Regions from separate parts of the Pseudomonas sp. GW456-L12 genome, predicted to be linked through region 1. Evidence: riboswitches for the same ligand, from Rfam matches in the RefSeq annotation. Region 1 holds a riboswitch; the other holds the start of a gene.
The links. Region 1 has a riboswitch for cobalamin ahead of cobO (cob(I)yrinic acid a,c-diamide adenosyltransferase). Riboswitches for the same ligand answer to the same signal wherever they lie in the genome.
Positions count from the first base shown of each region.

Region 2: another riboswitch for cobalamin. It lies ahead of AC07Y9_RS05320 (CbtB domain-containing protein); the one in region 1 lies ahead of cobO (cob(I)yrinic acid a,c-diamide adenosyltransferase).

Region 1 covers NZ_JBWKZA010000002.1:303,663-308,069, forward strand. Annotated here, with positions in the region: gene bluB (5,6-dimethylbenzimidazole synthase) at 1-291, opposite strand, end outside; gene AC07Y9_RS03865 (cobyrinic acid a,c-diamide synthase CobB) at 288-1,613, opposite strand; gene cobO (cob(I)yrinic acid a,c-diamide adenosyltransferase) at 1,610-2,221, opposite strand; cobalamin riboswitch at 2,302-2,537, opposite strand; gene AC07Y9_RS03875 (hypothetical protein) at 2,701-3,282, shown strand; gene AC07Y9_RS03880 (PQQ-dependent sugar dehydrogenase) at 3,355-4,407, shown strand, end outside.
Region 2 covers NZ_JBWKZA010000003.1:142,509-146,915, forward strand. Annotated here, with positions in the region: gene cobN (cobaltochelatase subunit CobN) at 1-677, opposite strand, end outside; gene cobW (cobalamin biosynthesis protein CobW) at 681-1,748, opposite strand; cobalamin riboswitch at 1,845-2,043, opposite strand; cobalamin riboswitch at 2,149-2,370, shown strand; gene AC07Y9_RS05320 (CbtB domain-containing protein) at 2,469-2,657, shown strand; gene AC07Y9_RS05325 (CbtA family protein) at 2,669-3,376, shown strand; gene AC07Y9_RS05330 (cobalamin biosynthesis protein) at 3,373-3,786, shown strand; gene cobM (precorrin-4 C(11)-methyltransferase) at 3,868-4,407, shown strand, end outside.

The DNA of each region.
Region 1 (4,407 bases):
GACCTTGAGCTTCATGAACTCATCGGAACGCTCGCCCAAGGCCTCGGCGGTGCGTACCCGCTCCTCTTCCACCAGTTGCTGGATTTGCCCGCGCAACGACCGGTCACTGATACGGATGAACCGCCAGGGCTGCATCAGGCCGACGCTGGGCGCCTGGTGCGCCGCTTCCAGCAGGCGACGCAAGACCTGCGGCTCGACCGTGCCACCGACGAAGTGACGCATGTCACGACGCTCGGCGATCGCGCGATAGACCGCGTCGCGCTCGGCCGCGGAAAAGGCGTTGTCGCTCATGGGCGCCGCGCGAGCATGCTCGCTCCTGCCGGCGCCAGCAGGGCCGCCACCGCTTCGGGGTTGGACGGAAAATAGAAATGCACATAAGAGGCGGTCATCCGCCCTTCGCGGTAAACCGCTTCCGCGCCGCGCCCGCCATTCGGGCTCAGGCCGCGGGCGATCGGCGCAAGCTCGGTGCTGGTCAACGAATGATGGTAGGTATGCCCGCGCAACGAGCCTTCCGGCAACTCCACCGCCTGCAAGGCCAGGGCCGCCAGGCGCTTTTGCATCACCGCGTCGCCGGGCAACAGGCCCAGCAGTTCGGCACGCTCGCCGTTGACGTCGGTCAGGGAATCCAGCAGATACAACATGCCGCCGCACTCGGCGAGCAAGGGTTTGCCTGCGGCGTGATGCGCGCGGATCGCGCTGAGCATTGAGCCGTTCGCCGCCAGCGCCCGGTGATGCAACTCCGGGTAACCGCCTGGCAGGTACAGGCTGTCCGCCTCCGGCAGTGTCGCGTCATGAATCGGCGAGAAAAAGTCCAGCTCGGCGCCCATGGCCCGCAACAGATCCAGGCTCGCACCATAGGTAAAGGCAAAGGCTTCGTCGCGGGCCACGGCAATGCGCACACCGGCCAACAGCGGCTCGACGGCAACCGTCTGGGGAGCGGCGAACCCCACCGCGGGCGGCAAGGCCACTTCGCAGCTGTCCGCCAAGGCGGCCGCGGCGGCGTCGAGACGCAGATCCAGATCGTTGAGTTCGCTGGCCTGCACCAACCCCAGATGGCGGCTGGGCAGTTCGATGCCGGTCTCCCGGGACAGCGCGCCGTACCAGCGCAGGCCCTCGGTCAGGCTGCCTTCGAGCAACTGCGCATGCCGCAGGGTGCCGACGCGGTTGGCCAGCACGCCGGCGAACGGCAAGTCCGGCTGATAACGCGCCAGCCCCAGCGCCAGGGCGCCGAAGGTCTGGGCCATGGCCGTGCCATCGATCACCGCGAGCACTGGCACCCCGAAATGCCGCGCCAGGTCGGCGCTGGACGGCGTGCCGTCGAACAACCCCATCACGCCTTCGATCAGGATCAGGTCCGCCTCGCCGGCGGCCTCCCACAACAGGCGGCGGCTTTCCTGCTCGCCGACCATCCACATGTCAAGTTGATACACCGGCGCACCGCTGGCGCGCTCGAGGATCATCGGGTCGAGAAAGTCCGGGCCGCACTTGAACACGCGCACCTTGCGTCCCTGATTGCGATGCAGGCGGGCGAGCGCGGCGGTCACGGTGGTCTTGCCCTGACCGGAAGCCGGCGCGGCAATCAATACCGCCGGGCAATGACGGGCATCACTCACAGTTCGACGCCTTTTTGCGCTTTGATCCCGGCCTGGAACGCATGCTTGACCATGCCCATTTCGGTGACGGTGTCGGCCAGCTCGATCATCTCTGGCTTGGCGCCACGTCCGGTGACCACCACATGCTGCATCGGCGGTCGCGCCTGCAGGTCGCTGAGCACCTGATCCAGGTCCAAATAGCCGTGCTTGAGGGCGATGTTCAGTTCATCGAGCAGCACCAGGCCGATCGTCGGATCGCTCAGCAGTTCGCGGGAAACCGCCCAGGCCGCTTCGGCCGCGGCGATGTCGCGCTGGCGGTCCTGGGTTTCCCAGGTGAAGCCTTCGCCCATGACATGGAAACGCACCTGCTCCGGGAAGCGCCGGAAGAACAATTCCTCGCCAGTGCTGTTGCGGCCCTTGATGAACTGCACCACGCCGCATTGCATGCCGTGGCCCATGGCCCGCGCGAGCATGCCGAAGGCCGAGCTGCTTTTGCCTTTGCCGTTGCCGGTCAGCACCAGCAGCAAACCGCACTCGTTCGGCGAGTTGGCGATGCGTTCATCGATCACGGCTTTTTTGCGCAACATGCGCGCCAGATGGCGTTCGTCACGATCGGGGGATTCAGTCATGGGGCAGCTCTCCGTTGGGGCTGGATAACGGGGGGCAGGAATAGGAATAGACGGCGCAAGCCTGGCATCGCCCACCGTGATGCCGTTGGATGGATCAGGCCGGTCTCCGGGCTTGTGAGTGGCTGGGATGCCCAACTGCGCGCCTTCCCATGTCGACAGTCGACACAGTGGCATCAGGCGCAGTCTTGACTCACTTACCGTTGCGGGGGCAGCGCCGGAATCGTCGTGCGTGCGCCTTCGGCACGCGTACTCACCGGCTTCCCTGTTTCACTCTGTCGACCCAAGGCCACAGAGCACCTGAAACAAGTCGCGAAGGTTAGAGGGTTGGGGGTGGAGCGTCAATTAAAGCCCCGCAGATCGGCGAATGCTGCATATCGGAAAAATGACGCCAATCTTGTGCCACACTCAGTGCAGTGATATCAAATAGCCATAATCGCGTTAAAAAACTCCAATATCTCAACAATAATAGGAAAAGTCCTATGCAAGGCATGATCATCAGCAATCCGAAACTGGAATTCCTGCGCCCTGCCCTGGAACGCTGGTTCGATTGCATCGACCGCTACAACGCCGTGCGCGGCGATAACGAAAGCCCGTACTGGTTCGACGAAAAAGCCAACCTGGGAATGCTCTCGGCGGCAGCCTGGATGGCGGAGATGGTCACCCTGGAACACGCACCGAGCAAAAAACAGCTCGAGGACGGCGACCGCAACGGCCGCACCGACCTGTACATCGCCACGCAGGAGGAACGCGTCTACATCCAGACCACCCAGCGCTGGCCCCGGGTCAACAGCCTGCACCTGACCCAACCGTTGCTGGATGTCGCCAGCGACGCGAAAAAAGCCAGCTACCCCAGCGACCTGAAACTCGGCTGCCTGTTCGTCACGCCCCAGAAAACCCAGCACAGCGCCACCCCGGAAGAACTGCAGGACATGGTCGACGACCTGCAAAAGGAACATTGCTGCGCCGTGGCCTGGTACTTCCCCTACGCGTACCGCAAATTGCGCAATGAAGCCGGCAACTATCACCCCGGCGTTGCCGTGCTGTTCAAGGAAGCGCGCTGAACGGGTTGAACCATCGCCGACCTGTGCTTCTCTATGACTACACCGACGTCGTGCATACATAGGGAAATCAGCATGCTCAAACTTCGATACGCAATCCTTATCGCCGTCGCCGCAGGCCTTGGTGCCTGTGGCGAAACCTCCACCCTCCAGGTCTCCGACGGCACCGGCCCCTCGCCGAAACTCCCCGAACCGAACAAGACCCTGTTCCCGACCGTGAACATCGCGCCCGCGATCGGCTGGCCGCAAGGCGCCAAACCGGTGGCCGCCACCGGCACCCAGGTCGCCGTATTCGCCGAAGGCCTGGACCATCCGCGCTGGTTGTACGTGCTGCCCAACGGCGACGTACTGGTAGCAGAGACCAACGCCCCGCCCTCCCCCGATGACAGCAAGGGTATTCGTGGCTGGATCGCCAGCAAGATCATGAACCGCGCCGGGGCCGGCGTGCCCAGCCCGAACCGCATCACCCTGCTGCGGGACAAGGATCACGATGGCGTGGCGGAAACCCGCACGGCATTCCTGGAAAACCTCAACTCGCCGTTCGGCATGGTCCTGGTGGGCAATGACCTGTACGTCGCCGACACCGATCGCCTGCTGCGCTTCCCCTACAAGGACGGCGACACCAGGATCAGCGCCCAGCCGACCAAGGTGGTGGACCTGCCTGGCGGCAAGTTGAACCACCACTGGACCAAAAACGTGATTGCCAGCAAGGACGGCAGCAAGCTGTACGTCACGGTCGGCTCCAACAGCAACGTCGGCGAAAACGGCATGGACCAAGAAGAAGGCCGTGCCGCCATCTGGGAAGTCGACCGCGCCAGCGGCAAGCAACGGATTTTCGCCTCAGGCCTGCGCAACCCCAACGGCATGGCCTGGGAGCCGCAAAGCGGCCAGCTGTGGACCGCGGTCAACGAGCGCGACGAGATCGGCAGCGACCTGGTGCCGGACTACATCACCTCGGTCAAGGACGGCGCCTTCTATGGCTGGCCATTCAGCTATTACGGCCAGCATGTGGACGTACGAGTCACTCCGCAGAACCCGGACCTGGTGGCCAAGGCCATCGCCCCGGATTATGCCGTCGGTCCGCATACCGCCTCCCTCGGCCTGACCTTCGCCGAAGGCAGCAAGCTG
Region 2 (4,407 bases), on a different contig from region 1:
AAGCGCCGGCAGAACTCATCGATAAAGGCGGTGTTGGCCGCCTGCAAATGCGAGCGGTAGAACAGCAGCGCCGCCACCGGCTGGCCGGCCCGCCAGTCGGCTTGCCAGTCGCGGAGGGCGGCGCTGCTTTTGTGCGGGTGGTAGATCGCCGTGCGCGGCAGAGTCTGCGGCTCAGACCAGGGGTAATCGCGCCCCAGCCAGCCACTGGCCAGGCAGCGGTACAGGTTCAGCGCATTGCCCATGCCGCCCTGGCGCAGGAAGTGCCAGAGGCGCTCGCGGTCGGCGGCGGGCACCGTGCTCAGGTCGCTCAGCTCCGGGTCCGGACGATCGTCGCCCGGCACCAGGATCAGCTGCACGCCGCGCTGCGCCAGCTGCACCAGTTGCTCGATGCCATAACGCCAATAGGCGATGCCGCCGTGCAGGGAAATCAGGATCACCTTGGCGTGGCGCAACACCTGGTCGACATACAGGTCGACCGAGGCATGGTTCTGCACCTGCATCGGGTTGGCCAGGCGAAAGCTCGGGTAATCCTCTGGCAGTTGCTGCGCCGCCTCGGCCAGCAGCGCCAGGCTGGAGTCGCCGCTGCACAGGATCACCAGCTCGGCGGGGGTTTGTCCAAGGTCGGCAATGTTGTCATCCGACACGAAACCGCCGGGCTGGGTCCTGAGCAGGTGCATGACTTACACGCTAAGCGCGGCGCGCAATTGCGCTTCGAGCAGGGTCGCGTCCAGTTCCTGGCCGATCAGCACCAGGCGCGTGGTGCGCGCTTCATCGGCACCCCACTGGCGGTCGAAGTGCTTGTCGAAACGCGTGCCCACGCCCTGGATCAACAGGCGCATCGGCTTGTTGGGGATCGCCGCGAAGCCCTTGACCCGCAGGATGCCGTGCTGCACCACCAGTTGGGTCAGGGCGTCCAGCAGCAGGCTTTCGTCGGCCTGGGGCAGCTCGATGGAGATGGAATCGAAGGCGTCGTGGTCATGATCATCATGATCGTCGCCATCGTGGTGATGGTCATGATGGCTGTGGCGGCCGTCGATATGTTCTTCCGAGCCGTTGCCCAGGCCCAGCAGCACGTCCAGCGGCAGGCGACCGCTGCTGGCTTCGATGACTTTCACCGCCGGCGGCAGCTCCTCGGCCACTTCCAGGCGCACCTTGGCCAGGTCTGCCGGGCTGATCAGGTCGGCCTTGTTGAGGATCACCAGGTCGGCGCTGGACAGCTGGTCGGCGAACAGCTCGTGCAGCGGCGATTCATGGTCGAGGTTGGGGTCGAGCTTGCGCTGGGCGTCGACCTGGTCCGGGAAGGCGGCGAAGGTGCCGGCGGCCACGGCCGGGCTGTCGACCACAGTGATCACCGCGTCGACGGTGCAGGCGCTGCGGATTTCCGGCCACTGGAACGCCTGTACCAAAGGTTTTGGCAGGGCCAGGCCGGAGGTTTCGATGAGGATATGGTCGAGGTCGCCGCGACGGGCCACCAGCTCGCGCATCACCGGGAAAAACTCTTCCTGCACGGTGCAGCACAGGCAGCCGTTGGCCAGCTCAAAGACGCGACCGCTGGCTTCTTCCTCGGTGCAACCGATGGAACACTGCTTGAGGATCTCGCCGTCGATGCCCAGCTCGCCGAACTCGTTGACGATCACCGCGATGCGTCGGCCCTGGGCATTGTCCAGCATGTGCCGCAGCAAGGTGGTTTTGCCCGAGCCGAGGAAGCCGGTAACGATAGTGACGGGAAGTTTGGCCAGTGTTTTCATCGGATGCCCTTTGGCAAGGTGGCGGGCATACGGGACGAGAACCGCGCAGGCAGGTGCACGGAAAGGTTCGCCACCGGATCACCCCGCCCGGTTGTAGTGAGAATCAGGTCCGAGGCAGGTCTCCTGGCTGACGGCGTGCCGGTCGTTCGACTGGCCAACGATGCGCCTTCCCGCCGCCTGGCAGTGGCCTTGCATCGTTCATCACCGTTTACAGTTGCGGGGGCAGCCGCGGCTTGGACCGCGTTCCCTTCTTAGCTTCGACAGACGCCGAAGAACCTCGAGAGCGCAAGGCTACGCAGAGCTTGGGGGGCGGTCAATGTTCATGCAGCGCGAGGACAGGCCAATTGCGATCGAAAACGAGAACCCTTGCCAATTGACGCCCCTCCCTCGCCCATGCTCTCCTACACACCTTGTTACGGGTGCCCTTCACAGGGTGAAACGGGAAACCGGTGCGTCACAGGCCAAAAGCCTTGATCAGTCCGGTGCTGCCCCCGCAACGGTAAGCGAGCGAAGAATCAGATCCACTGTGCCAGCAGTCCGGCATGGGAAGGCGATTCTTGCAGGCGTGGCGCAAGCCCCGCCCCTCGCGAGCCCGGAGACCGGCCCGCTGCACAGTCATAACAAACCCGCGGTGGGCGGGCGCTGTTAATTCCCCGCGAGCCCGTCTCGCGGGGTTTTGCTGCGCTCGATTCACCCGCTGACACACCAGAGGGAAGCGCCATGTCGATCATCAGCAGCACCAGCCACTCCAGCAGCAGTACCGCCACCCTGAGCCAACGCCTGGTCGTCGCCATCGGCGCCTCGATCCTCGGTGCGTGCCTTGTGTATTTCGCCGGCTTCTCCCATATCGAAGCGGTGCACAACGCCGCCCACGATACCCGTCACAGCGCCGCCTTCCCTTGCCACTGAGACCTGCCGACATGATCAAGCGTATCGCGCAAACCGCGGGGTTCACCGGGTTGCTGGCGGCCCTGTTGCTGACCCTGCTGCAAAGCTTCTGGGTCGCACCGCTGATCCTGGAGGCGGAAACCTACGAGAAGGCCCCGGCCGCCCAGCATGAAGAAGCGCATGAGCATGCCGCCGGCACCGCCGCCCACAGCCACGACGCCGAAGCCTGGGAACCGGAAGACGGCTGGCAGCGCGTGCTGTCCACCACCGGCGGCAACCTGGTAGTCGCCGTGGGTTTCGCCCTGATGCTCGCCGGCCTCTACACCCTGCGCGCGCCGAACCGTACTTCCCAGGGCTTGCTCTGGGGCCTGGCCGGTTATGCGACTTTCTGCCTGGCGCCGACCCTCGGCCTGCCGCCCGAACTGCCGGGCACCGCCGCCGCGGACCTGGCGCAACGGCAGGTCTGGTGGGTCAGTACCGCCGCTTCCACCGCGGCCGGCATTGCCCTGATCGTCTTCGCCCGGAACTGGCTGCTGAAAGCGCTGGGCGTGGCCATCCTCGCCGTGCCGCACCTCATCGGCGCGCCACAGCCGCAAGTGCATTCGATGCTCGCCCCGGAGGAGTTGGAGGCGCAGTTCAAGATCGCTTCGCAGCTGACCAACGCCGCGTTCTGGCTGGCCCTGGGCCTGATCAGCGCCTGGCTGTTCCGCCGCAAGAGCGACGATCAGTACTCGGCATGACGCAGGCCAGCACAGCGCCGACCCTGGTGGTCGGCCTGGGCTGCCAGCGGGGCTGCCCGGTGGAGACCTTGCGCGCCCTGCTCGACCAGACCCTGAGCACCCACCGCATCGACCCCGGGCAGATCAAGGCCCTGGCCAGCATCGACCTGAAACGCGAGGAACCCGGGCTGCTGGCCCTGGCCGCGCAACTGGACTTGCCCCTGACCTGTTTCAGCAGTACCCAGCTGACGCCTTATGTGCTGCAACTCAGCCATCGTTCGCAGATCGCCTACGAACGCACCGGCTGCTACGGCGTCGCTGAAAGTGCCGCCCTGGCCCTGGCCGAACGCTTGGCCCGAAGCCCGGCAAGGCTGCTGGTCCCGCGGCAGAAATACGCCCAGGCGACCCTCGCCTTGGCCTGCTCCGGGTAAATCTTCGATAATCCCCGCCGCTGATCATGAGCAATCTTCATCTGTGAGGTTGCCTCGCCCCTTTTTTCACAGGAGAACGCCATGACCGTCTTTTTTATCGGCGCAGGTCCCGGCGACCCGGAACTGATCACCGTCAAGGGCCAGCGGCTGATCCACAGCTGCCCGGTCATCATCTACGCCGGCTCCCTGGTGCCCGAAGCGGTGCTCCAGGGGCATAGCGCCGAACAGCTGGTCAACAGCGCCGAGCTGCACCTGGAGCAGATCATCGAGCTGATCAAGGACGCCCATGCCAAAGGCCAGGACGTGGCCCGGGTACATTCCGGCGACCCGAGCCTGTACGGCGCCATCGGCGAGCAGATTCGCAGCCTGCGCGAGCTGGGCATCCCCTTCGAGATCATCCCCGGCGTGACGGCCACCGCGGCCTGCGCGGCCTTGCTGGGGGCCGAACTGACTCTGCCGGACGTCGCCCAGAGCGTGATCCTGACCCGTTATGCCGACAAGACCTCGATGCCCGCCGGCGAGGCATTCGCCAGCCTCGCCGCCCACGGCACCACCATGGCGATTCACCTGGGGGTCAACCACCTGCACAAGATTGTCGCCGAGCTGCTGCCCCACTACGGC